3 regions of the Rhizobium sp. FG96 genome follow, and region 1 is predicted to be linked to each of the others. Evidence: predicted binding sites of a transcription regulator. Region 1 holds the regulator's gene; each other region holds the start of a gene.
The links. Region 1 encodes PhoB, which activates phosphate uptake and scavenging genes when phosphate is short. Its sites were predicted from a motif close to TGTCATNNANCTGTCAT; they were not measured.
Positions count from the first base shown of each region.

Region 2: ACODR6_RS09500 (DUF2794 domain-containing protein) is a predicted target of PhoB. The motif match lies at 5,353-5,369, and genes of this name have one in related genera.
Region 3: phnF (phosphonate metabolism transcriptional regulator PhnF) is a predicted target of PhoB. The motif match lies at 5,904-5,920, and genes of this name have one in related genera.

Region 1 covers NZ_JBMDIL010000006.1:385,060-392,824, reverse strand. The annotation lists gene argF (ornithine carbamoyltransferase) at 40-957, opposite strand; gene ACODR6_RS14995 (aspartate aminotransferase family protein) at 997-2,196, opposite strand; gene ACODR6_RS14990 (GcrA family cell cycle regulator) at 2,623-3,156, shown strand; gene phoB (phosphate regulon transcriptional regulator PhoB) at 3,241-3,924, opposite strand; gene phoU (phosphate signaling complex protein PhoU) at 3,958-4,671, opposite strand; gene pstB (phosphate ABC transporter ATP-binding protein PstB) at 4,716-5,531, opposite strand; gene pstA (phosphate ABC transporter permease PstA) at 5,546-6,868, opposite strand; gene pstC (phosphate ABC transporter permease subunit PstC) at 6,865-7,765, opposite strand, start outside.
Region 2 covers NZ_JBMDIL010000004.1:206,342-214,106, reverse strand. The annotation lists gene ccmB (heme exporter protein CcmB) at 1-398, opposite strand, end outside; gene ccmA (heme ABC exporter ATP-binding protein CcmA) at 556-1,203, opposite strand; gene acnA (aconitate hydratase AcnA) at 1,465-4,155, shown strand; gene ACODR6_RS09505 (DUF1223 domain-containing protein) at 4,373-5,113, shown strand; gene ACODR6_RS09500 (DUF2794 domain-containing protein) at 5,392-5,793, shown strand; gene ACODR6_RS09495 (GNAT family N-acetyltransferase) at 5,798-6,355, opposite strand; gene ACODR6_RS09490 (hypothetical protein) at 6,593-6,829, shown strand; gene ACODR6_RS09485 (Bax inhibitor-1/YccA family protein) at 6,991-7,719, opposite strand.
Region 3 covers NZ_JBMDIL010000006.1:72,764-80,528, reverse strand. The annotation lists gene mepA (penicillin-insensitive murein endopeptidase) at 1-227, shown strand, start outside; gene ACODR6_RS13390 (methylglyoxal synthase) at 312-692, shown strand; gene ACODR6_RS13385 (glucokinase) at 711-1,730, shown strand; gene ACODR6_RS13380 (ABC transporter ATP-binding protein) at 1,824-3,605, shown strand; gene dapB (4-hydroxy-tetrahydrodipicolinate reductase) at 3,624-4,448, shown strand; gene ACODR6_RS13370 (2,3-bisphosphoglycerate-dependent phosphoglycerate mutase) at 4,470-5,105, shown strand; gene phnF (phosphonate metabolism transcriptional regulator PhnF) at 5,153-5,890, opposite strand; gene phnG (phosphonate C-P lyase system protein PhnG) at 5,991-6,455, shown strand; gene phnH (phosphonate C-P lyase system protein PhnH) at 6,455-7,063, shown strand; gene ACODR6_RS13350 (carbon-phosphorus lyase complex subunit) at 7,067-7,765, shown strand, end outside.

The DNA.
Region 1 (7,765 bases):
CCACGAGGCCGTCAGGCCGGATGTGGCGTCCAGTATGGTTCAGATCGCGCCCAGGCACCATGCAAGAATCGACTTCTGCGCATGAAGACGGTTTTCCGCTTCATCGAAGACCACGGATTGCGGGCCATCGATCACTTCGTCCGTGACTTCCTCACCACGATGGGCGGGCAGGCAATGCATGAACAATGCATCCTTGCCGGCCTTTGCCATCAAAGCCTGATTGACCTGATAGGGCTGGAAGACGTTGTGACCGCGAGCCCGATGTTCCTGATTCATGGAGACCCAGGTATCGGTTACCACGCAATCGGCGCCTTCGACCGCACGGTCGGCATCATGGCTGAGCAGGATTTCGGCGCCCTCATTGCGGGCCCAGTTCAGATAGTGATCCTTCGGCTCGGAACCAAGGGGTACGGCCATGTTCATGCGATAGCCGAAACGGGCAGCGCCTTCGACCAGCGAATGCAGCACATTGTTGCCGTCACCCGTCCAGGCGATCGTCTTGCCCTTGATCGGGCCGCGATGCTCTTCGAAGGTCATGATATCGGCCATGATCTGGCACGGATGCGTATCGTCGGTCAGCGCGTTGATGACCGGCACGGTAGCATGCTCGGCAAGCTCGAGCATGCGGTGGTGCTCGGTGGTGCGGATCATGATCGCATCGACATAGCGCGACAGGACCTTCGCGGTGTCGCCGATCGTCTCGGCGCGGCCGAGCTGCATTTCGGTGCCCGAGAGGAACAGTGTCTCGCCGCCGAGCTGGCGCATGCCGACATCGAAGGAGACGCGGGTACGTGTGGACGGCTTTTCGAAGATCATCGCCAGCATCTTGCCGGCGAGCGGCTTGTCGCCGGCGCCTGCCTTGAAAGCCTGCTTGCGCGAGATCGCATCATTCATGATGACGCGCAGATCGGCGGAGCTGACCGCCGAGAGATCGAGGAAGTGTTTGGGGGAAGCCATGTCGTCCTTACCTGTTTGCCTCGTAAGGCATCTATCCGTTCAAGCCGTCTTCTTGGCCTTGGCTGCGCGAATGCTCTCAGCGGCCTGCTCGATGCGTACGAGGCCTTCGCGGGCTTCTTCCGCAGTCACCACCAGAGGCGGCAGGAGACGGATGACGTTATCGCCCGCCGGGACACCCAGCAGATGCGCGCCGCGGATCGCAGCCAGGAGTTCGCTCGAGGGAACGGCGGCCTTGATGCCGAGCAGCAGGCCTTCGCCGCGGATATCCTCGATCACGTCAGGATAGCGATCCTTCAGCGACGCCAGGCCCTGGCGGAAGACCAGCGACACGTCGCGGACGTGCTGCAGGAAGCCATCGGCGAGCACGATATCGAGAACGGCACTGCCAACGGCCATGGCAAGCGGATTGCCGCCATAGGTCGAGCCGTGCGTGCCGGCCTTCATGCCGGAGGCCGCCTCAGCCGTCGCAAGGCAGGCGCCGAGCGGGAAACCGCCGCCGATGCCCTTGGCAACAGCCATGATGTCGGGGCTAACGCCGGACCATTCATAAGCGAAGAACTTGCCGGTACGGCCAACGCCGGTCTGCACTTCGTCGAGGATCAGCAGCAGGCCATGCTCATCGCAGAGCTGGCGCAGCGCCTTCATGAACTCGACGGTCGCCGGGCGGATACCACCCTCACCCTGTACGGGCTCGATCAGAATGCCTGCCGTTGCGTCGGTGATCGCCGCGCGGACGGCTTCGACATCGCCGAAAGGCACCTGGTCGAAACCGGGGGTCTTCGGACCGAAGCCTTCGAGATACTTCTCCTGGCCGCCGGCGGCGATCGTCGCCAGCGTACGGCCATGGAAGGCGCCTTCGAAGGTGATGATATGGAAGCGCTCCGGATGGCCCTTCGAATACTGGTAGCGGCGCGCGGTCTTGATCGCGCATTCCAGGGCTTCCGCACCCGAGTTGGTGAAGAACACCTTGTCGGCGAAAGTCGCTTCCGTCAGCCTCGTCGCGAGCTTTTCCTGGCCTGGGATCTCGTAGATGTTGGAGAGGTGCCAGACCTTCTCGGCCTGCGCCTTCAGGGCATCGACAACATGCGGATGGCTGTGGCCGACAGCGGTCACGGCAACGCCCGCGCCAAAATCCAGATATCGCTCGCCGGTCTCGGTAATCAGCCAGACGCCCTCACCTCGCTCGAACCGCAGAGGGGCACGAGAATAGGTATCATATAGCGGCGCGGCTTCAGCCATGGCGCGGTCTCCTGTCAGCGTTATGGGCAACCGGACTCCGGCTAAAAAACCAGGTCCGAAAAATTAAAAATGCCGCCTCTCGGCGGCGCTGTGCACTATTTACTTTTCGCACTGCAATGTCAACAAAACTACGGCTTTCGTGGCTTCTGGGTGACGCTCAAGCGATGTCGCGTTTCATCAACAGCTAATGTTGCAGAAATGACTCTGTGGGGAAGCAAGTTGGGGAAAACTTGAAATTCGATTCATCCGGATTCCCGCGACTCTTGTCACGGAGTCAGCCTCACACTAGGTTAAAACTCAATTACTAGACTGCATGCGGCGGAACTAGTCACCAAAATTAGTCAAGCGTTTCTTGTGTCGGATTCATCCGGGGCAAACGGTGAAGGATTCTGCCTTCACAACGCTTAAACGGCGGAGACACAGGGCATGAACTGGACAGACGAGCGGGTCGAGAAACTCAAGAAACTGTGGTCCGAAGGGTTGAGCGCGAGCCAGATCGCGGCGCAACTTGGAGGCGTAAGCCGGAATGCCGTTATCGGCAAGGTTCACCGTCTGGCACTGCCGGGCCGTGCCAAGGCCGGCGGCAATGCGACGGCGGCACGGGCTCCGAAGCGCACGACTTCGGCACCGCGCGCTCCGAACTACGCATCGCGCATGACGACCCGCACCGTTGCCCGCCCGCAGGGCGCAACGATGCTGAAGGAAGAGATCGAAATCGACGTCATGGAGGAGATGGAATATCGTCCGGCTTCCAACGTTGTCGTGCCGATCTCCCGCCGTCTCGGCCTGACGGAACTGACCGAGCGCACCTGCAAGTGGCCGGTCGGCGATCCGCTGAAGGACGATTTCCATTTCTGCGGCTGCGAAAGCCCGGATTCTTCGCCCTACTGCACCTATCACCAGCGCCTGGCTTACCAGCCGGTCAATGATCGCCGCAGGGCCGCAGCCCGGGCAAACTGAGCCGGGTAAAGACAAACGAAAAACGGGCCTTTCGGCCCGTTTTTTTGTATCTGCATGTCAGGAGGCCGTAGCCTCCTTGATCACTCAGGCTTCCATGGAATAACCGGCACCGCGGACGGTGCGGATGACATCCTGCATGTTCGAGAAGTTGAGCGCCTTGCGCAGGCGACCGACATGGACGTCGACGGTACGCTCGTCGACATAGATGTCGTGACCCCAGACGCCGTCGAGCAGTTGCGAGCGCGAGAAGACGCGGCCCGGCGACGACATAAGGAACTCCAGGAGGCGGAACTCGGTCGGTCCGAGACGGACTTCGCGGGTCTTGCGGTGAACGCGGTGCGTTTCGCGGTCGAGTTCGATATCGCCGCACTTCAGCACGGTCGAGAGAACTTCCGGCTTGGCGCGGCGCAGCATCGCCTTGACGCGGGCAACGAGCTCGGGCGTCGAGAACGGCTTCACGACATAGTCGTCCGCGCCGGTCGACAGGCCGCGAACGCGCTCGCTTTCCTCGCCGCGCGCCGTCAGCATGATGATCGGCAGACGCTCGGTCTCCGGGCGCATGCGCAGCCGGCGGCAGAGCTCGATGCCTGATACGCCAGGCAGCATCCAATCGAGGATAAGAAGGTCCGGCGTGCGCTCCTGAAGGCGGATTTCCGCCTCGTCGCCGCGCAGGATGGTATCGACTTCGAAACCTTCGGCTTCGAGATTGTAGCGAAGAAGCACGCTCAGTGCTTCTTCGTCTTCAACGACTGCAACTCTCGGGATCATTCTATTCTGTCTCCTGAGGCCCGGTCCGGATGATTATTCCGTTACCGCGCCGACGGTGTTGGCGGTGTCGTCCTTCGGACGCTCGCCTTCCGGCTGAGCGCCGGTCGCCATGTAGTAGATGGTTTCAGCAATGTTGGTGGCGTGGTCGCCGATGCGCTCGATGTTCTTGGCGCAGAAGAGCAGGTGCGTGCAGCTGGTGATGTTGCGCGGATCTTCCATCATGTAGGTCAGGAGCTCGCGGAACAGCGACGTGTACATCGCGTCGATTTCCTCGTCGCGCTCGCGGATCGACTTCGCCTTGTCGGCAGCGCGCGTCGTGTAGACGTCGAGCACCTCCTTCAGCTGGACGAGCGCGAGCTCGGAGAGATGCTCCAGGCCACGGGCGAGCTTGCGCGGAACGCCGGTGCTCTGCACGGCGATGACGCGCTTTGCGGTGTTCTTGCCGAGGTCGCCGACGCGCTCGAGGTCTGCGGCAATGCGGATCGAACCCATGATCTCGCGCAGGTCCGACGCCATCGGCTGGCGGCGGGCGATGGTGACGATCGCCTTGTCGTTGATCTCGCGCTCGGCGTGATCGAGGATCACGTCGTCGGAGATGACCTTCTGCGCCAGCGCCGCGTCGCCGTTGACGAGGGCGCGGACAGCGTCGGAAACCATCTGCTCGGCCAGGCCGCCCATTTCGGAAATGCGGCGCGAGAGGAACTTCAGGTCTTCGTCATACGCAGAAAAAATATGTGTCGATGCCATGGGGAAAGTCCTTGAGTGTCTATCGGGGGTCGTGACGCCAAAGATCAGCCGAAGCGGCCCATGATGTAATCCTGGGTGCGCGGATCGTCCGGATTGGTGAACATCTTGTCGGTGTCGTTCTCCTCGACGAGGTTGCCGAGGTGGAACATGGCCGTGCGCTGCGAAACGCGGGCGGCCTGCTGCATGGAGTGCGTGACGATGACGATCGTGTAGGCTTCGCGCAGCTCGTGGATCAGTTCCTCGACCTTTGCCGTGGCGATCGGATCGAGTGCCGAGCACGGCTCGTCCATCAGGATGACTTCAGGCGAGACTGCAACGGCGCGGGCGATGCAGAGGCGCTGCTGCTGACCGCCGGAGAGGCCGGTGCCGGATTCATGAACGCGGTCCTTGACCTCGTTCCAGAGGCCGGCGCGCTGCAGGCTGGTCTCGACGATCTGGTCCATGTCGGCCTTGGTCTTAGCGAGACCATGGATGCGCGGGCCGTAAGCGACGTTCTCATAGATCGACTTCGGGAACGGGTTCGGCTTCTGGAACACCATGCCGACGCGGGCGCGCAGTTCGACGACGTCGATATCCGGATCGTAGATATCGTCGCCATCGAGCGTGATCTTACCGGTGACGCGGCAATTGTCGATCGTGTCGTTCATGCGGTTCAGGCTGCGCAGGAAGGTGGACTTGCCGCAGCCGGACGGGCCGATGAGCGCCGTGACGGTGTTTTCGCGGATGTTCAGCTTGACGTCGAAGAGGGCGCGCTTTTCGCCGTAATAGACGGAAACGTCCTGGCCGATCATCTTGTAGGGAATGCTGTTCATTTTCTGGTCCAGAGCCTTTTCAACTGCTGCTTCGGTCAACATGTTCATTGTTTCTACTCCGTTTACCAGCGGCGCTCAAAGCGACGGCGCAAGAGGATGGCTCCGAGGTTCATGACGATCAGGAACAGGAGGAGGACGATAATGGCACCCGACGTACGTTCCACGAAGGCGCGTTCGGCTTCGTTGGCCCACATGTAGACCTGGACTGGGAGGGCGGTGGACGGGTCGAGAGGCGTGGCCGGTGCATTGGCGACGAAGGCGACCATGCCGATCAGCAAGAGCGGCGCGGTTTCGCCGAGCGCGTGCGCCAGGCCGATGATGGTGCCGGTCAGGATGCCCGGCATGGCGAGCGGCAGCACATGGTGGAACACCATCTGCATCTTCGAGGCGCCGAGACCGAGAGCGGCCGCGCGGATCGACGGCGGGACGGCGCGAAGAGCCGCACGCGTCGCGATGATGATCGTCGGCAGCGTCATCAGCGTGAGCACCAGACCGCCGACCAGCGAGGCCGAGCGCGGCATGCCCATGAAGTTGATGAACACTGAGAGACCGAGCAGACCGTAGACGATCGAGGGAACCGCAGCCAGGTTGTTGATGTTGACCTCGATGAGATCCGTCAGCCGGTTCTTCGGCGCGAATTCCTCGAGATAGATCGAGGCGGCGACACCGATCGGCAGCGACAGCACAAGAACGATCGCCATCAGATAGAGCGAGCCGATGAGGGCAACGCCGAGGCCGGCGGCTTCAGGACGGCTGGAATTGCCGTTGACGAAGAGGCCCGTGTTGAACTGCTTGAAGAGAGCGCCGCTCGACTTCAGTTCGTTCATCCAGCCAACCTGCTTGTCGTTGACCTTGCGGTTCTTCTCATCGACGCTCAGATCGATCTGGCCCTTGTTGGCGCTGTCGACATTGGCGTCGGCGAGAACCGTAACGTTGATCGTCTTGCCGATGATCGACGGGTCGGCGACGACCATGTCGCGCAGCTGGATCGGAGCGCCCTTGGAGAGCATCGCCGATGCATCACGCACGTCGGGACGGCTCGATGCGTTGATGTTGAGCTGCTTGACGATGGCGTCACGCAGCAGGGCGCCGTAATTGGCGGCGATCAGGACGGACGGATCGGTCGCGCGCTTGTTGCCCGGATCGATCGTCTTTTCAGTGAACTCGATCGGCAGCGAGATCGCGGTCTGCTGGAAGGCCGTGTAGCCCTGACGGATGACCGTCGACAGCAGGATGACCAGGAAGATCAAGCCGAAAGCGATAGCGGCCATGCCGTAAGCCTGGAAGCGGCGTTCGGCGGCATAGCGGCGCTTGATGCCGATGTCGCGGCGCGCAGGCGCCTTGGATACGAGAGTGCCGGAAACCGGAGAAGCGATATTCGTCATTCGTACTGCTCCCGGTATTTGCGCACGATGTAGAGCGCGTAGATATTGAGGCAAAGCGTGATCAAGAAGAGCGTGATGCCGAGCGCGAAGGCGACGAGCGTCTGCGGCGAGGTGAACTCAAGGTCACCCGTCAGCTGGTTGACGATCTTGACCGTCACGGTGGTCATCGGCTCGAAAGGATTGATCTGCATGCGGGCGGCAACACCGGCCGCAAGCACGACGATCATGGTTTCGCCGATGGCGCGCGAGGCGGTCATCAGCAGTGCGCCGACGATGCCCGGGAGAGCAGCGGGAAGCACTACCTTCTTGATGGTTTCGGAGCGCGTGGCACCGAGGCCGAGCGAACCGTCACGCAGGGCACGCGGCACGGCGGTGATGATGTCGTCCGACAGCGAGGAGACGTATGGGATCAGCATGATGCCCATGACGATACCGGCGGTCAGAACGCTCTGTGCCTGGATGAAGTTCGTGTAGTTGCCCGTCAGGAGGCCGCTGACCTGCGAGGAAAGATCGCGCAGGAACGGACCGACGGTGACGAGGGCGAAGAAGCCGTAGACGATGGTCGGAATACCGGCCAGAACTTCGAGCAGCGGCTTTGCCAGCGAGCGAAGTTTCGGCGAGGCATACTCGGCCATGTAGATCGCCGCAAACAGGCCGACCGGAACGGCGACCAGCATGGCGACGAGGCCGATATAGAGCGTGCCGAGCAGCAGCGGGATGAGACCGAACTGGCCTTCCGACGAGCTGCCGGCGCCGGCAAAGCGCGGATCCCAGACGGTGCCGAAGAAGAATTCGAGCGGTGGGACGCTGGCGAAGAAGCGCAGGGCTTCCGACAGCATCGACAGAACGATGCCGATCGTCGTCAAAATGGCGATCGAGGATGCCAGGAGCAGACCC
Region 2 (7,765 bases), on a different contig from region 1:
ACCAGCAGCGTCAGCATCGTCGCGCCGATCGCCGTCTCGCTCATGTTCATGAAGAGCCCTAGCAGGGGCGAGGCGATAACGAGCGGCAGGCTGGTTGCCGTCCAGTGCGCCAGGCATTTCATGAAGATCGTGAGCACCAACGGCGTTTCCTGCATCAGCAGGATATCGAGCGATCCATCGTCGCGCTCCGCCTGGAACAGGCGGTCGAGGCCGAGGAGGGCGGCAAGCAGCGCGCCGATCCAGACGATCGCCGGGCCGATGCGGGAGAGCAGATTGAGATCGGGGCCGACGCCGAAGGGGATGACGGCGACGACGGTTAGGAAGAACAGGACGCCGATCAGCGCGCCGCCGCCGGAGCGGATGGAGAGCCTGAGGTCTCGGAGGAAGAGGGCTTTCATGGGGTTTGGCCCTCTATGAATGAAAACCCCTCCCCAACCCCTCCCCACAGGGGGGAGGGATTTAGCCCGCTGCCCTCGTAGTGGAGAATGGCCAACATCTGCTTGGGGGATCGCAAACGTTGGGGAGGGGCCTTTGATGCAGCGGAAAATGAATACTTCATCCCCACACCCCCTGATCCACACCCGCAAATCCCGTCATCCGCAATTCCCGCGCATTCTCCAACCCCAGCGGCTGATGCGTCGCCGCCAGCACGATGCCGCCCTTTCTCTGATGCGCGCCGATCAGCTCCGCAAACAGCCTGTCGGCGCTGGCATCAAGCGCCGCCGTCGGCTCGTCGAGGATCCAGATCGGGCGGTAGGCGACGAGCAGCTTGGCGAAGGCGAAGCGGCGTTGCTGGCCGGCAGAGAGATAGCCGAAGGGGAGGTGGGTAATGCCGGAGAGGCCGACAGCGTCGGCGGCATCGGCGATCGACATGCCGGAGACGCCGAGAACGTCGCCCAGGAAGTCCTGCCAGAAGGCGAGATTTTCCTCGACCGTGAGCTCGCTTTTCATCGCGTTCCGGTGGCCGAGATAATGGCTGACTTCGCTGGCGCGATGCTCGTCCGAACCGTGCGAATCAGTGAAGCGAACGGCACCCTTTTCGGAGCGAAGAAGACCGGCAACGACACGCAGTAAAGTGGACTTTCCCGATCCATTTTTACCAGTCAAAACCAATGCTTCGCCGCTTTCGAGGTGGAAGGACATGTCCTCGAAAATCAGGTCTTCGCCCCGGCGCGCAGCGAGTTTCTCGGCAGTCAGGTGCACGGCATTTCCGTTGTTTAAGATTTTAGTCATTGCGTCGCAAAAAATGTCCGAAATGGGCCACGCACTATCTGGCACCCTTCTTAGAAATTATCTATAAGACCCGCAACCACGCCAGCGGTCGGCGTGAACTTCATCCTTGCGCCGAACATGGAATATTCTTTCCACGTGCGGACAGCGGAAATGGCCGTACCCGCATCCTGATGTGCATTAAGTGCATAGGCGTTCGCACGACTGTGTTGGCTATCAGAAACGGGGTATCTCGTGTCTAAATCTCTTGACAGCTTCAATTGTCGCTCCACCCTCACCGTCAATGGTAAGGACTACGTCTATTACAGCCTTCCGAAGGCTGAGGCGAATGGCCTGGCTGGCGTATCGAAGCTTCCCTATTCGATGAAGGTCCTGCTCGAAAACCTGCTGCGCTTCGAAGACGGCCAGTCGGTTACGAAGGAGCACATCCAGGCAGTTGCCGAATGGCTCGTCAACAAGGGCTCGGTCGAAAACGAAATCGCATACCGCCCCGCTCGCGTGCTGATGCAGGACTTCACCGGCGTTCCGGCTGTCGTCGATCTGGCCGCAATGCGCGATGCGATGGTTTCGCTCGGTGGCGACCCCGAGAAGATCAACCCGCTGGTTCCCGTCGATTTGGTCATCGACCACTCCGTCATCGTCGATGAATTCGGCACGCCGCAGGCTTTCGCCAAGAACGTCGAGCTGGAATACCAGCGCAACGGCGAGCGCTACCGCTTCCTGAAGTGGGGCCAGCAGGCATTCCAGAACTTCCGCGTCGTTCCTCCGGGCACCGGCATCTGTCACCAGGTCAATCTCGAATATCTCGGCCAGACCGTCTGGACGAAGGAAGAGGACGGCGAGACGATCGCCTATCCGGATACCTGCGTCGGCACCGACTCGCATACCACGATGATCAACGGTCTCGGCGTTCTCGGCTGGGGCGTTGGCGGTATCGAAGCCGAAGCTGCGATGCTCGGTCAGCCTGTTTCCATGCTGCTGCCTGAAGTCATCGGCTTCAAGCTCACCGGGAAGCTCAAGGAAGGCGTCACCGCGACCGACCTCGTGCTCATGGTCGTTCAGATGCTGCGCAAGAAGGGCGTCGTTTCGAAGTTCGTCGAATTCTTCGGCTCGGGCCTCGACAACATGCCGCTCGCCGACCGCGCCACCATCGGTAACATGGGTCCGGAATACGGCGCGACCTGCGGCTTCTTCCCGGTCGATGGCGAAACCGTCAACTACCTCAACATGTCGGGCCGCACCAAGGACCGCATCGCCCTCGTCGAAGCCTATTCCAAGGCTCAGGGCATGTGGCGTGAAGGCGATGGTTCCGACCTCGTATTCACCGATACGCTCGAACTCGACCTCGGCGACGTCGTGCCTGCCATGGCCGGCCCGAAGCGTCCGGAAGGCCGCATCCCGCTCGAGAACATCGCGTCCGGCTTTGCCGGCTCGCTCGAAGGCGAATACAAGAAGCCCGGCCAGCTTTCGAACCGCTATGCGGTTGAAGGCACCGACTTCGATCTCGGCCATGGCGACGTTGCCATCGCTGCCATCACCTCCTGCACCAACACGTCCAACCCGTCGGTTCTGATCGCTGCCGGCCTTCTCGCCCGCAACGCCGTTGCCAAGGGCCTGAAGACCAAGCCGTGGGTCAAGACCTCGCTGGCTCCGGGATCGCAGGTCGTCGGCGAATATCTGGCCAAGTCCGGCCTGCAGGCCGATCTCGACAAGCTCGGCTTCAACCTCGTCGGCTTCGGCTGCACGACCTGCATCGGTAACTCCGGCCCGCTGCCGGCGCCGATCTCGAAGACGATCAACGACAAGGGCCTGATCGTTTCGGGCGTGCTCTCGGGCAACCGTAACTTCGAAGGCCGCATCTCGCCAGACGTTCAGGCGAATTACCTCGCCTCCCCGCCGCTCGTCGTCGCCTACGCGCTTGCCGGTACGGTCCAGAAGGACCTGACCAAGGAGCCGATCGGCGAAGACCAGAACGGCAACCCTGTCTACCTCAAGGACATCTGGCCGACCTCGCACGAAGTGCAGGAATTCATCCAGAAGTACGTCACGCGCGAACTCTATGAGTCCAAGTATGCCGACGTCTTCAAGGGCGATGAAAACTGGCAGGCCGTTCAGGTTCCTCCGGGCCAGACCTACGCCTGGGACGACCAGTCGACCTACGTCCAGAACCCGCCTTACTTCGTCGGCATGGGCAAGACCGGTAGCGGCATTTCCGATATCAAGGGTGCTCGCGTCCTCGGTCTCTTCGGCGACAAGATCACCACCGACCACATTTCCCCGGCCGGTTCGATCAAGGCGGCTTCGCCGGCTGGTGCATATCTCACCGGTCACGGCGTCGGCGTTGCCGACTTCAACCAGTACGGCACGCGCCGCGGCAACCATGAAGTCATGATGCGCGGCACCTTCGCCAACATCCGTATCCGCAACCACATGCTGGGTGCGAACGGCAAGGAAGGCGGCTTCACGATCCACTATCCGTCGAAGGAAGAGGAATCGATCTACGACGCGGCCATGCAGTATAAGGCCGAGGGCGTTCCGCTGGTCATCTTCGCCGGTGTCGAATACGGCAACGGCTCTTCGCGTGACTGGGCTGCAAAGGGCACCAACCTGCTCGGCGTCAAGGCTGTCGTCGCGCAGAGCTTCGAGCGTATCCACCGCTCGAACCTGGTCGGCATGGGCGTCATCCCCTTCGTCTTCGAAGAGGGCACGACCTGGCAGAGCCTCGGCCTGAAGGGCGACGAAATCGTCACCATCGAAGGTCTCGAGAACATCAAGCCGCGTGAGAAGAAGATTGCCAAGATCACCTACGGCGACGGCACCGTGAAGGAAGTTCCGCTTCTGTCGCGCGTCGACACGCTGGATGAGGTCATCTACCTCAACAACGGCGGCATCCTGCAGACGGTTCTGCGTGATCTCGCTGCTTAATTCTTAAGACAAGCGCATGATAATCGCCGCCGGAGAGCAATCTCCGGCGGTTTTTCTTTGCGGGACGAGGCTCACGGCGATGTGTTCCGGCTGCGATGGCGGGTGGGCCTGTCTCACCCGTTCGTTACTTCCCGTTTTGAGCCGGAAGGATTATCTCTACGGTCGTAATCGGGGCCTGCGGTATCGGTCCGCCGCATGTTCTGGAAAAGAGGTTGCAATGTCGCCGCGTTTTTTGATTTCGATGATTGCCGGTCTGGTGCTCGCGGCACCGCTTCATGCCGAAGACGGCAAGCCGAAGGGCGTCGTCGAACTCTTCACCTCCCAGGGCTGCGGCTCCTGTCCGCCGGCTGATGCGGCGTTTCGCAAGATCGTCGGCCAGGGCGATGTCATCGCGCTTGCTTATCATGTCGATTACTGGAACTATCTCGGCTGGACCGACACGCTGAGCTCGAAACAGAATACCGACCGGCAGTATGGCTATGCCCGGATGCTCGGCCGCAGCAACGTCTATACGCCGCAGGTGGTGGTCAACGGCCGCGACCATATGGCGGGATCCGACATCTCGGCGATCAACGGCAAGATCAATGGCTTCTCCACCGAGGGCAAGGGTCTCTCCGTGCCCGTCGATGCGCAGATGCGTGGCGACGAGCTGGAGATCAAGATCGGTGCCGGGCAGGGCAAGGCCAGCGTCGTCATGGTCTATTTCGACAAGGAAAAGACCATCGACGTCGAAAAGGGCGAGAACAGCGGCCAGAAGATTTCCTACATCAACAGCGTCAGCGACATCGAAACCGTGGGCATGTGGGACGGAAAGGCAACAAGCCTGACCTTACCTGCAACGGTGCTGCAGAAGGCCGACCTCGAGGGCTGTGCAATTCTGCTGCAGGCTGCTACGGCTGATGGTGACCCGGCCGCGATCCTGGGAGCAACCGTCATCATGGCGGGCAAGAATATCTGAGGGTTTCATCTGCTGCGGCAGATGGAAAACGGGGCGGCCCGGCTGATCGTATTCGGGGCTGGGGTTAAGGTCGATACGCTCAGCCGGGCCCTTTGGCGCGCTGGCGCCAAATCGGTGAGCGGAACTTCCCCTGCAAATGAGGCGCTGTTTTGACTGAATTGCGGCGCTCAGGAGATTGCATAGCATATGATTAATGTGATGACTGGCCGCACTTGCAATTTGGCGCGGCTCGGGCAAACTGTCACTCTCCTGTCACAAGCGGAGGCACAGGGAGACTGATGACAGATCAGCCGGATTTGCGGCATGGCGATCACCGTTCCGCCGACAATAGTTCCTCAGTCGTCGTCGATCTTAAAGAATACAAGCAGAGCAAGGATCCGTTGCCGGTGACGTTTCACCGGCGAGAGCTGGATGCAATCCTGTGGATTTACGGCCGCATGGTCGGCGAGGGCGAGTGGAAAGACTACGCAATCGACCACATGAAGGACAAGGCGGTGTTCTCCGTCTTCAAGCGCTCCGGCGAAATGCCCCTCTTCACCATCGAGAAAGATCCCAAGCTTGCCAACAAGCAGGGCGCCTATTCCGTGGTGAATACCAACGGCATGATCCTGAAGCGTGGCCACGAGCTGCAGCAGGTCCTGAAGGTCTTCGACAAGGTTCTGAAGCTCGTCGACAAGTAGGCGTTCAGCCCTTGAACAGCGTGCCGGGATAGATCGACGGGTCGGGATCGCTGTTCTTTCCTTCGCCAAGCGCGCGCTGCATCAGCATCGTATCCAGCCAGCGGCCGTGCTTGTATCCGGTGCCCTTGAGCAGACCGGTTTCCTCGAAACCCAACGAACGGTGCAGTGCGATCGATGCCGGATGTGCTCCGCCGATTACCGCTACCATCTGCCGGAAGCCGAGGGTGGTGCAACGCGATATCAGTTCCGACAACAGCGCCGTGCCGATGCCCTTTCCACGGGCCTCTGGCGCCAGATAAATCGAATCCTCGACCATCCACCTGTAGGCTGGGCGCGTGCGGAACGCCGAAGCGTAGGCATAGCCAAGCAGCAGACCGTTTTCGTCGGCCGCGGCGATATAGGGGTAGCCTTGGCCTGTTATGGAAGATAGCCGCGTGGCCATCTCCTGGCGCTCTGGCGGGACGATCTCGTAGCTGGCGGTCCCTGACAGAACGGCCTCGCGGTAGATCTCGGTGATGGCATCAAGGTCGGAAGCGGAGATATCGCGGAGATAGACGGTCATTCGGCAGCCGATGTCCTGAAGTGTGGTTCAGGCTGAAAACCATCCGGTGCGTGATTTGGCAACAGGAAAAGCATAAAGGTATCGCCGGGTGGAGCGCTGTTGCTTGTTGCTATTGTCTTCGCTCCGCCGCTGACAGCTGCATGGTGGCCAAGCCGGCGAGTTGACCGAGCCCGCCGCAGCTTCTAGAGAACGGCTTTCGCGGAACAGGCCCGTTGTGCCAGGCGGCACACCGGCCGCATGCGTCAACTTTGGAGAAATACCATTATCAAGATCCTGGTTTTGCTGCACGCCGCTGACGGCATCGACTGGCAGTCTCCCCCTGCCGGCACCAGCCTGAAGACCTTGAACGAGGCCGAGGAGCAGGGCTTCATCGAGATTCGCGGCGAGTTCCAGAAGCGGCAATTCCGCCTGACGAAGCGCGGCTCCGATCATGTTGCGCTCGACCGGCGGCGCCTGGCAGCGCGCAAGCTCTGAGACGCAAAGCCGACTGTCACATGCTGGCCGCGCAGAGCTAAGTGCAGCATCCACACTTCGCAAAATAAAACCGCCCGCAACATTCTCTGTTGCAGGCGGTTCGGTTGTCTCTGATCCAGCCAGGGTGGCGTTCAGGTCGCCCCGCTGTCACCCGTTCCGTCTTATTTGCGGTTACCCATGAACTGCAGAAGGAACATGAACAGGTTGATGAAGTCGAGGTAGAGCGTCAGAGCGCCCATGATCGCCTTGCGGCCCATGACCTCAGCACCGTCTGCTTCATAGTACAGTTCCTTGATGCGCTGGGTATCGTAGGCCGTGAGGCCTGCGAAGATCAGGACGCCGATCACGGAGATCGCGAACTGCAGGGCAGACGAGCCCAGGAAGATGTTCACGATCGACGCGATGATCAGGCCGAAGAGACCCATGATCAGGAACGAGCCCATGGCCGAGAGATCACGCTTGGTCGTGTAGCCGTAGAGCGACAGGGCGCCAAACGAAGCGGCGGTCACGAAGAAGGTCTGCGTGATGCTCGACTGCGTGTAGACCAGGAAGATCGACGAGAGCGACAGGCCGACCAGCGCGGCATAGACCCAGAAGGTCGTCTGCGCGGCGGCAACGCTCATGCGGTTGATCCGGAAGCTCAGGAAGAAGACCGCAGCCAACGGAGCAAGGATCACGACCCAGCGAAGCGGCGACTGGAAAAGCAGTACGCCGAACTGCGTCAGCTGATTGTCCTGGACCGCCAAATTGAAGCCGAGATAGGCCGCAACACCCGTGATCGCCAGACCCAGCGCCATCAGGTTGTAGACCTTGAGCATATAGGAGCGCAGCCCCTGGTCGATCATCTCGCCAGTCTGTGCCCGGCTTTGGTAGTTACGAAGGTCAGCCATTGTTTCCTCTATACAAGCTCCGATGTGAATACGGTGTCGGGCTTTA
Region 3 (7,765 bases), 310 kb from region 1:
CGAATGCGCCGCCGCCGAAGCCGCCGCGCGAGGGCATGGTCTCCGATCTGCCAAAAGCCTGCGCTGCCATTTTGGCCGCCCCGTCCGTCTCCTCGGTTGCCGAAGCAACCTATGGCGGCGGCTCGGCAGCGAGCGCTCTGACGGCGGTACCGGCAACGGCTCCCGCCGTTTCCGACCAGGGCCTTCCCGCCATCGGCCCGGTTCCTGACGACAAGCCGATGCAATGATTACCGTGAGGCTTGTGTTTCAAATCGCCGGCTTGGTATAGAAGCGGCCAAATCGATTGAAACCCGGGATGGAGGTCCTTTCTCATGGCCGGCGGCAAGTGCCTTGCATTGATTGCTCATGACCAGAAGAAGGACGACATGGCGGAATTTGCCCGCCGCAATCGCGACCTTCTCGCCAAATGGAAGATCGTCGCGACTGGCACGACGGGCGGCCGGGTTCTCGACGCAGTCCCCGACCTCGATGTCACCCGTCTGAAAAGCGGCCCTCTCGGCGGCGACCAGCAGATCGGCGCGCTGATTTCGACGGGTGAAATCGGCGCCCTGATCTTCTTCGTCGACCCGCTGACCCCGATGCCGCATGATGTCGACGTCAAGGCGCTCATGCGGCTCGCGATCGTCTACGATATCCCGATGGCGCTCAACGAAGCGACCGCGGACAAACTCATCCCGACCCTGAAAGCTTGAACGGAAGAGGCCCAATCCATGCTTGATGCCAGCGATGCCCATATGCCCTTCCCGATCCTGATCGGCGATATTGGCGGCACGAATGCGCGCTTCTCCATTCTCGCCGACGCCACAACCGAGGCGGTGAATTTTCCGAATGTCCGGACGGCCGATTTCGAGACGATCGACGATGCCATCAAGGCAGGCGTTTTTGCCAATACGGCCCTACGCCCGCGTTCGGCCATCCTTGCCGTTGCAGGCCCGATCAACGGCGACGAGATCCCGCTGACGAACTGCGACTGGGTCGTGCGTCCCCATACGATGATTTCCGGCCTGGGCATCGAGGATGTTCTCGTCGTCAACGATTTTGAGGCGCAGGCACTGGCGATCTCTGCACTTGGCTCCAATGACCGCGAGCAGATCGGCCCCGCCTCGGGCGACTTGATGGCTTCGCGTGCCGTTCTCGGACCGGGCACCGGCCTTGGCGTCGGCGGTCTCGTTCATGCCCGCGGTAGCTGGATTCCGGTTCCTGGCGAAGGCGGCCACGTCGATCTCGGGCCGCGCTCCAAGCGTGACCTGGAGATTTTCCCCTATATCGAGACGATCGAGGGCCGCGTTTCTGCCGAACAGATCCTCTGCGGCCGCGGCATCATCCATCTCTACCGTGCGATCTGCACCGCCGATGGGCTGGACGTGAAGTACAGCGATCCGGCCGACGTCACGTCCCATGCGCTCGCGGGCACAGACAAGGTGGCCGAGGAGACGATCTCACTGTTTGCGACCTATCTTGGCCGGCTCGCCGGCGACATCGCCATGCTCTTCATGGCCAAGGGCGGCGTCTATCTCTCCGGTGGCATCTCGCAGAAGATCCTGCCGGCGCTGCGCAAACAGGAATTCCGCGCCGCTTTCGAGGACAAAGCGCCGCACTCACACTGGCTGCGCGCCATCCCGACCTATGTCGTGACGCATCCGCTGGCAGCCCTTGCCGGGCTTTCCTTCTACGCCCGCGCACCTGAAACCTTCGGCGTATCGACGGATGGGAGACGCTGGCGCGCCTAGGCCCTGTCTAGCCAAGCCGCCGCCAAATCTTTATAGAGCCCCGCGAGTGCGCGGTTTTGCGCGCATAGTATCCGACACGGGAAGCGCAATTTTTTGGAAAAGTCCGCAAACAAGAGCGTCAATAGCGATACAGTCACCGGCGTGCTGAAGCGCATCATCGCCGAGAACGGCCGTGACCACATCATGGGCTATGCATTCGCGATCGCCTGTCTTATCGTCGTTGCACTTTCTACAGCGTTTACCGCCTGGATCATGCGATCAATTATTGACGAAGCTTTCGCCAACAAGAGAGCAGACGTTCTCTGGAGCATCTGTGTTTCGGTTTTCATCGCCTTCGTCCTTAGGGGGATTGCAAGTTACGGACAGGCAGTTGCACTGTCAAAAATCGGCAACAATATTGTAGCCCGCTATCAACGTCGAATGTACTCACATCTGATGACGCTTTCGGTGGGTTTTTTTAGTGATACTCGCTCCGCACAAATTGCTGCCCGCATCAGCCAAAATATTAGTGGTATTCGCGACGTCATGAACCTGACGATCACCTCGACCGCACGAGATCTCCTGAGCTTTGTTTCACTTGTAGCTGTTATGGTGCATCAGGATCCAATTCTTAGCTTGATCATTTTTGTGATGGCTCCGCCTTTGCTAATCGGTCTTCGCTATCTTTCGAAAAGACTGCGCGATGTTACTAGAGAAGCCGTTCATCTCAACAGTCGTGCATTTGGTGCCATGCAGGAAACGATTCAAGGTATCGCGATTGTCAAAGCATTCACTATGGAGAACGAACTTCAGAAGAAGATCAAACAGATAATTAGCATCGCTGAACAACGCGCCAACAAGATCGCGCGCCTCTCCGAACGCAATGCGCCGATGACAGAAAGCTTTGCCGGTCTGGCGGTCGCAGGCGTCCTTGCCTATGCGGCTTACCGGTCGATCTATCACAACGTCCCGCCGGGTGCTTTCTTCTCCTTCGTCACCGCACTGCTGCTCGCTTACGACCCGCTGCGCCGCCTGGCCAAGCTGCAGGTGCAGATGGAGCGTGCGGCCGTCAACGCGCGCATGATCTACGAACTGCTCGACATGGAACCGCGCCAGCGCGATCTGCCGGATGCCAAGCCGCTGAAGGCAACGGAGGCACGGATCGAGTTCCGGAATGTATCCTTCGCCTATGGCAAGGAACCCGTCCTCAATGGTGTCAGCTTCGTCGCCGAAGGCGGGAAGACGACAGCGCTTGTCGGCCCGTCGGGTGCTGGCAAGTCGACGATCATCAATCTCATTCCGCGCTTTTACGACCCCACGAGCGGCGAGATCATCATCGACGGGCAGGACGTGGCGCATGTGACGAAGCAGTCGCTGCGCGAGCAGCTCGCCTATGTCTCGCAGCAGCCCTATCTGTTCGAAGGCTCGATCCGCGACAATATCCGCTATGGTCGTCCAGATGCGACGGATGCGGAGATCGAGGAAGCGGCCCGTCTCGCCTATGCGCATGATTTCATCATGGCACAGCCCGACGGTTACGATACTGCCGTCGGCGAGAATGGCGTGACGCTCTCGGGCGGCCAGCGTCAGCGCCTGTCTATCGCCCGCGCACTCGTGCGCAACGCGCCGATCCTACTGCTCGATGAGGCGACCTCGGCGCTCGATACGGAATCCGAAGCTGCCGTCCAGAAGGCACTCGACGAGGCGATGACGGGCCGCACCGTCGTCGTCATCGCGCACCGCCTCTCCACCGTCGTTCGCGCCGACAAGATCGTCGTGATGCAGCAGGGTCGGGTCGTCGAGGAAGGCAATCACGAGACGCTTGCGAAGCTCGAGGACGGACTTTACGCTCGCCTGAACAATCTCCAGAGGCCGGCGGCCTCGAATACGATCTGATACGGGAATACTGAAGACATGAGCGACGCTGCTATGAAACTGGTTGTGGTTGGGGCAGCAGGGCGCATGGGCCAGACGCTGATCCGGCTGATCGATTCCATCGATGGCGTGACGCTGCATGCGGCGATCGAACGCGCGGGCTCGCCCTTCGTCGGACGCGATGCGGGCGAGCTTGCCGGGCTCGGGCCGAATGGCGTGATCATCGGCGACGATCCGCTCGCCGCCTTCCTGCATGCCGAAGGTGTCCTCGACTTTACCTCGCCGACGGCAAGCGTAGAATTTGCCGGACTGGCAGCACAAGCGCGTATCGTCCATGTGGTCGGCACGACGGGATGCTCGGATGCCGACGATGCCAAGATCCAGGCGGCGGGGCGCCATGCGCGGATCGTCAAGTCGGGCAATATGAGCCTCGGCGTCAATCTTCTCAGCGTCTTCATCGAGCAGGCTGCCCGGGCGCTCTCGCCCGAGGACTGGGATATCGAAGTTCTCGAAATGCATCACAAGCGCAAGGTCGATGCGCCCTCGGGTACGGCGTTGTTGCTCGGCGAGGCCGCTGCCAAGGGTCGCGATGTCGATCTGAAGACGCAATCGGTCCGGGTCCGCGATGGCCATACCGGTGCGCGCGAAGCCGGTACGATCGGCTTTGCGACGCTTCGCGGCGGCTCGGTGATCGGCGAGCATTCGGTGCTCTTTGCCGGCGAAGGCGAGATCGTTTCGATGTCGCATAGCGCCGCTGATCGCTCGATCTTCGGCCGCGGCGCCATTAAGGCAGCGCTCTGGGCGCGCGACAAGAAGCCAGGTTTCTATTCCATGCTCGATGTCCTCGGGCTCTCTTCACAATAATCCCCACGGAGGCAGACTTTTATGAGCGGCACACTCGTTCTCGTTCGGCATGGCCAGAGCGACTGGAACCTGAAGAACCTCTTCACCGGCTGGAAGGACCCTGATCTGACCGAACTCGGCATCCAGGAAGCGACGGCCGGCGGCCAGGCGCTTGCCGATTATGGCATCAAGTTCGATGTCGCCTACACCTCGGCGCTGACCCGCGCGCAGCACACGCTGAAGCTCATCCTCGACAAGGTCGGCCAGCAGGGCCTGCAGACGATCAAGGATCAGGCGCTGAACGAGCGCGACTACGGCGATCTCTCCGGTCTCAACAAGGATGACGCCCGCGCCAAGTGGGGCGAAGAGCAGGTCCATATCTGGCGCCGCTCCTACGACGTCCCGCCTCCGGGCGGCGAAAGCCTGCGTGATACCGGCGCCCGCGTCTGGCCCTACTACCTGACGGAAATCCTGCCGCGCGTTCTGCGTGGCGAGAAGGTTCTCGTCGCGGCTCACGGCAACTCGCTGCGTTCGCTGGTCATGGTGCTCGACCGCCTGACCCGCGAGCAGGTTCTCGACCTCAACCTCGCGACCGGCGTTCCGATGGTCTACAAGCTGAAGGCCGATTCCACCGTCGCTTCCAAGGAAGTGCTCGGCGACATGTCCGCCGCTCACTGAGCCGGATTCGCATCAATCAGAAAGCCGGACCAAGTGCCCGGCTTTTTTCAGTTCTCGATGGTGAATTGCACCCGGTCTGCGGCGAAGCGGGTGATGGAATATTGCACGGGAACGCCGTCGAGATCGGTGTTCATCGCCTTGGTGATCAGCAGGATCGCACCGGGCGTCAGCTCCAGATCGGCGATGTCTCCGGCATCGGCATGCGCGGCGGTGATCTCGGTCGTTGCGCGGACATAGTCCTGCAAGCCGAGCAGTGCGAAGGCCTTGGTAATCGATTCCGTCTTGCGGTAGGTTTCGGCGATATCGCCAAAGCGTGCAGCCGGAAACCAGCTCGTTGCCCGTGAGACCGGGCGCTTGTCAGCCTCCCGCGTCGTTTCCAGCCTGATGACCGCATCGCCGGCGCGCATCTTCAGCCAGCGGGCGACCTCCGCGTCTGCAGGTTCCGTGGCAGCCGCCAGCAGGAAGCCGCGTGTTTCCCTGGCCTGGCCACTGATGCCTGTGGTGAAGCGCGTGCGCCTACTGATTGGGAAGTTCAACCGCTCCCGGCGCTCGATCAGCGTACCGCGGCCCTGCACGGCGCGGACGATGCCTTCCTGAGCCAGCGCCGCAAGGGCGCTTCGAACCGTATGCCGGTTGACGCCGAACTGTTCGGCGAGCGCCGTTTCCGGCGGCACCATGCCCGTTTCATCATAAGCGCCGCGGGTAATTGCCTCGCGGATGCGATCCGCTATCTGGCGCCATAGCGCCACCCCCGTCTGCCTCTGTACCTGCTTCAGCCCAGCCATTTCACCCCTGCCATGTCACACGCTTGTCATGTCCCCGATTTAAGCGTAGCTATATCTTGTATGGTTGTCTATATCAATAGACATTTCGAAGGATGTGGCGATGAAACCAGCAGAGAAAATCGAGGCAGCCGACGGCAGGAAGAGGGTGGCCGATCTTCTCGCCCGCTCCGAGCTTGCCGAACTGAATGACGCCTGGGAGGCGCTTGCAAACAAGCCCGAGGTTCAGGCCGTGCGTGGCCCGGAAACCGGACTGGTAATGGTCCGCGGCCGCATCGGCGGTGGCGGCTCGGCCTTCAATCTCGGCGAAGTGACGGTCACCCGCGCCACGATCCGGCTCGCCAGCGGCACGGTCGGCCATGGTCAGTCGCTGGGCACCGATCGCAAGAAGGCGCGGCTTTGCGCGATCTTCGACGCTCTCTGGCAGGACGAGGCAACCAAGGCGTTCGTCGAGGACAGACTGCTTCAGCCGATCGCCCAGCGCATCGCCACCGCGACGCAGCAGAAGGCCGACGAGACGGCCGCAACACGCGTCGACTTCTTCACCATGGTTCGCGGAGACGATTGATGGAACTCAGGAACGATACTTTGACCGGTGGCTTTGCCGAGCCGGTCTTCCAGGCCCAGAGCGTCTTCAAGGCGATGATGGATGCCATGGCCCGCCCAGGCTCGATCCAGACGCTGTCGCCCGATGCTGCCCCGCCTGCGCCGATGGGTGCCGCGGCCGGCGCCATCGCGCTGACGCTCTGCGATCATGACACGCCGGTCTGGCTTTCGCCTGCGCTGAACAAATCTGCCGTACCGGGCTGGCTGAGCTTCCACACGGGCGCGACCGTCACCACCGAAAAGGCCGAGGCGCGCTTCGCCTTCGTCGACAGCGGCATGGCGCTCTCCACTTTTGGCCTCTTCGCCCCGGGCACGCAGGAATATCCCGACCGTTCGACGACGGTTGTCATCGAGATTGCTGCGCTCGACGGCGGCAAGGCGCTGGCGCTGATGGGACCGGGTATCAAGACCGTGACGGAAATCGCACCGGTGGGACTGCCGGAGACCTTCATCCGCCTCTGGAACGAGAACCGCGCCTTGTTCCCGCGCGGTGTCGACATCGTGCTGGCCGCAGGCAGCAGTTTCCTCTGCCTGCCGCGCACCACCAAGATCACTGCAACGGAGATGTGAACCATGTATGTTGCTGTCAAAGGTGGCGAGGCCGCCATCGCCAATGCTCATCGCCTGCTCGCCGACCGCCGCCGCGGTGACCGCTCGCTTCCGGCAATCGGCATCGAGCAGATCGTCGCGCAGCTGGCGCTTGCCGTCGACCGCGTCATGGCGGAGGCATCGCTCTACGACCGGACCCTTGCCGCGCTTGCCGTACGCCAGTCGCGCGGCGACATGATCGAGGCGATCTTCCTGCTGCGTGCCTACCGCACGACGCTGCCGCGCTTCGGTTACTCTAAGCCGCTCGATACGAGCCGCATGACGATCGAGCGCCGTATCTCGGCGACCTACAAGGACCTTCCGGGCGGCCAGCTGCTCGGCCCGACCTTTGACTATACGCATCGTCTGCTCGACCCGTCGCTGCTGACGGACGAAGAGGTTGAAGAGCCAGCTCAGCGTCAGGCCGAAACCGGCCGCGTCATCCGCGTCTCCGAAATCCTCGGCCAGGAAGGCCTGATCGAAGACGATGGTTCGATGCCCGAAGATCACGAGATCGGCGACCTGACGCGCGAGCCGATGGAATTCCCGATGAGCCGGGATCTGCGCCTGCAGGCGCTCGCCCGAGGCGACGAAGGCTTCCTTCTGGCGCTCGGCTACTCGACGCAGCGCGGCTACGGCCGCAACCACCCCTTCACCGGCGAAATCCGCATCGGCGAAGTCGAG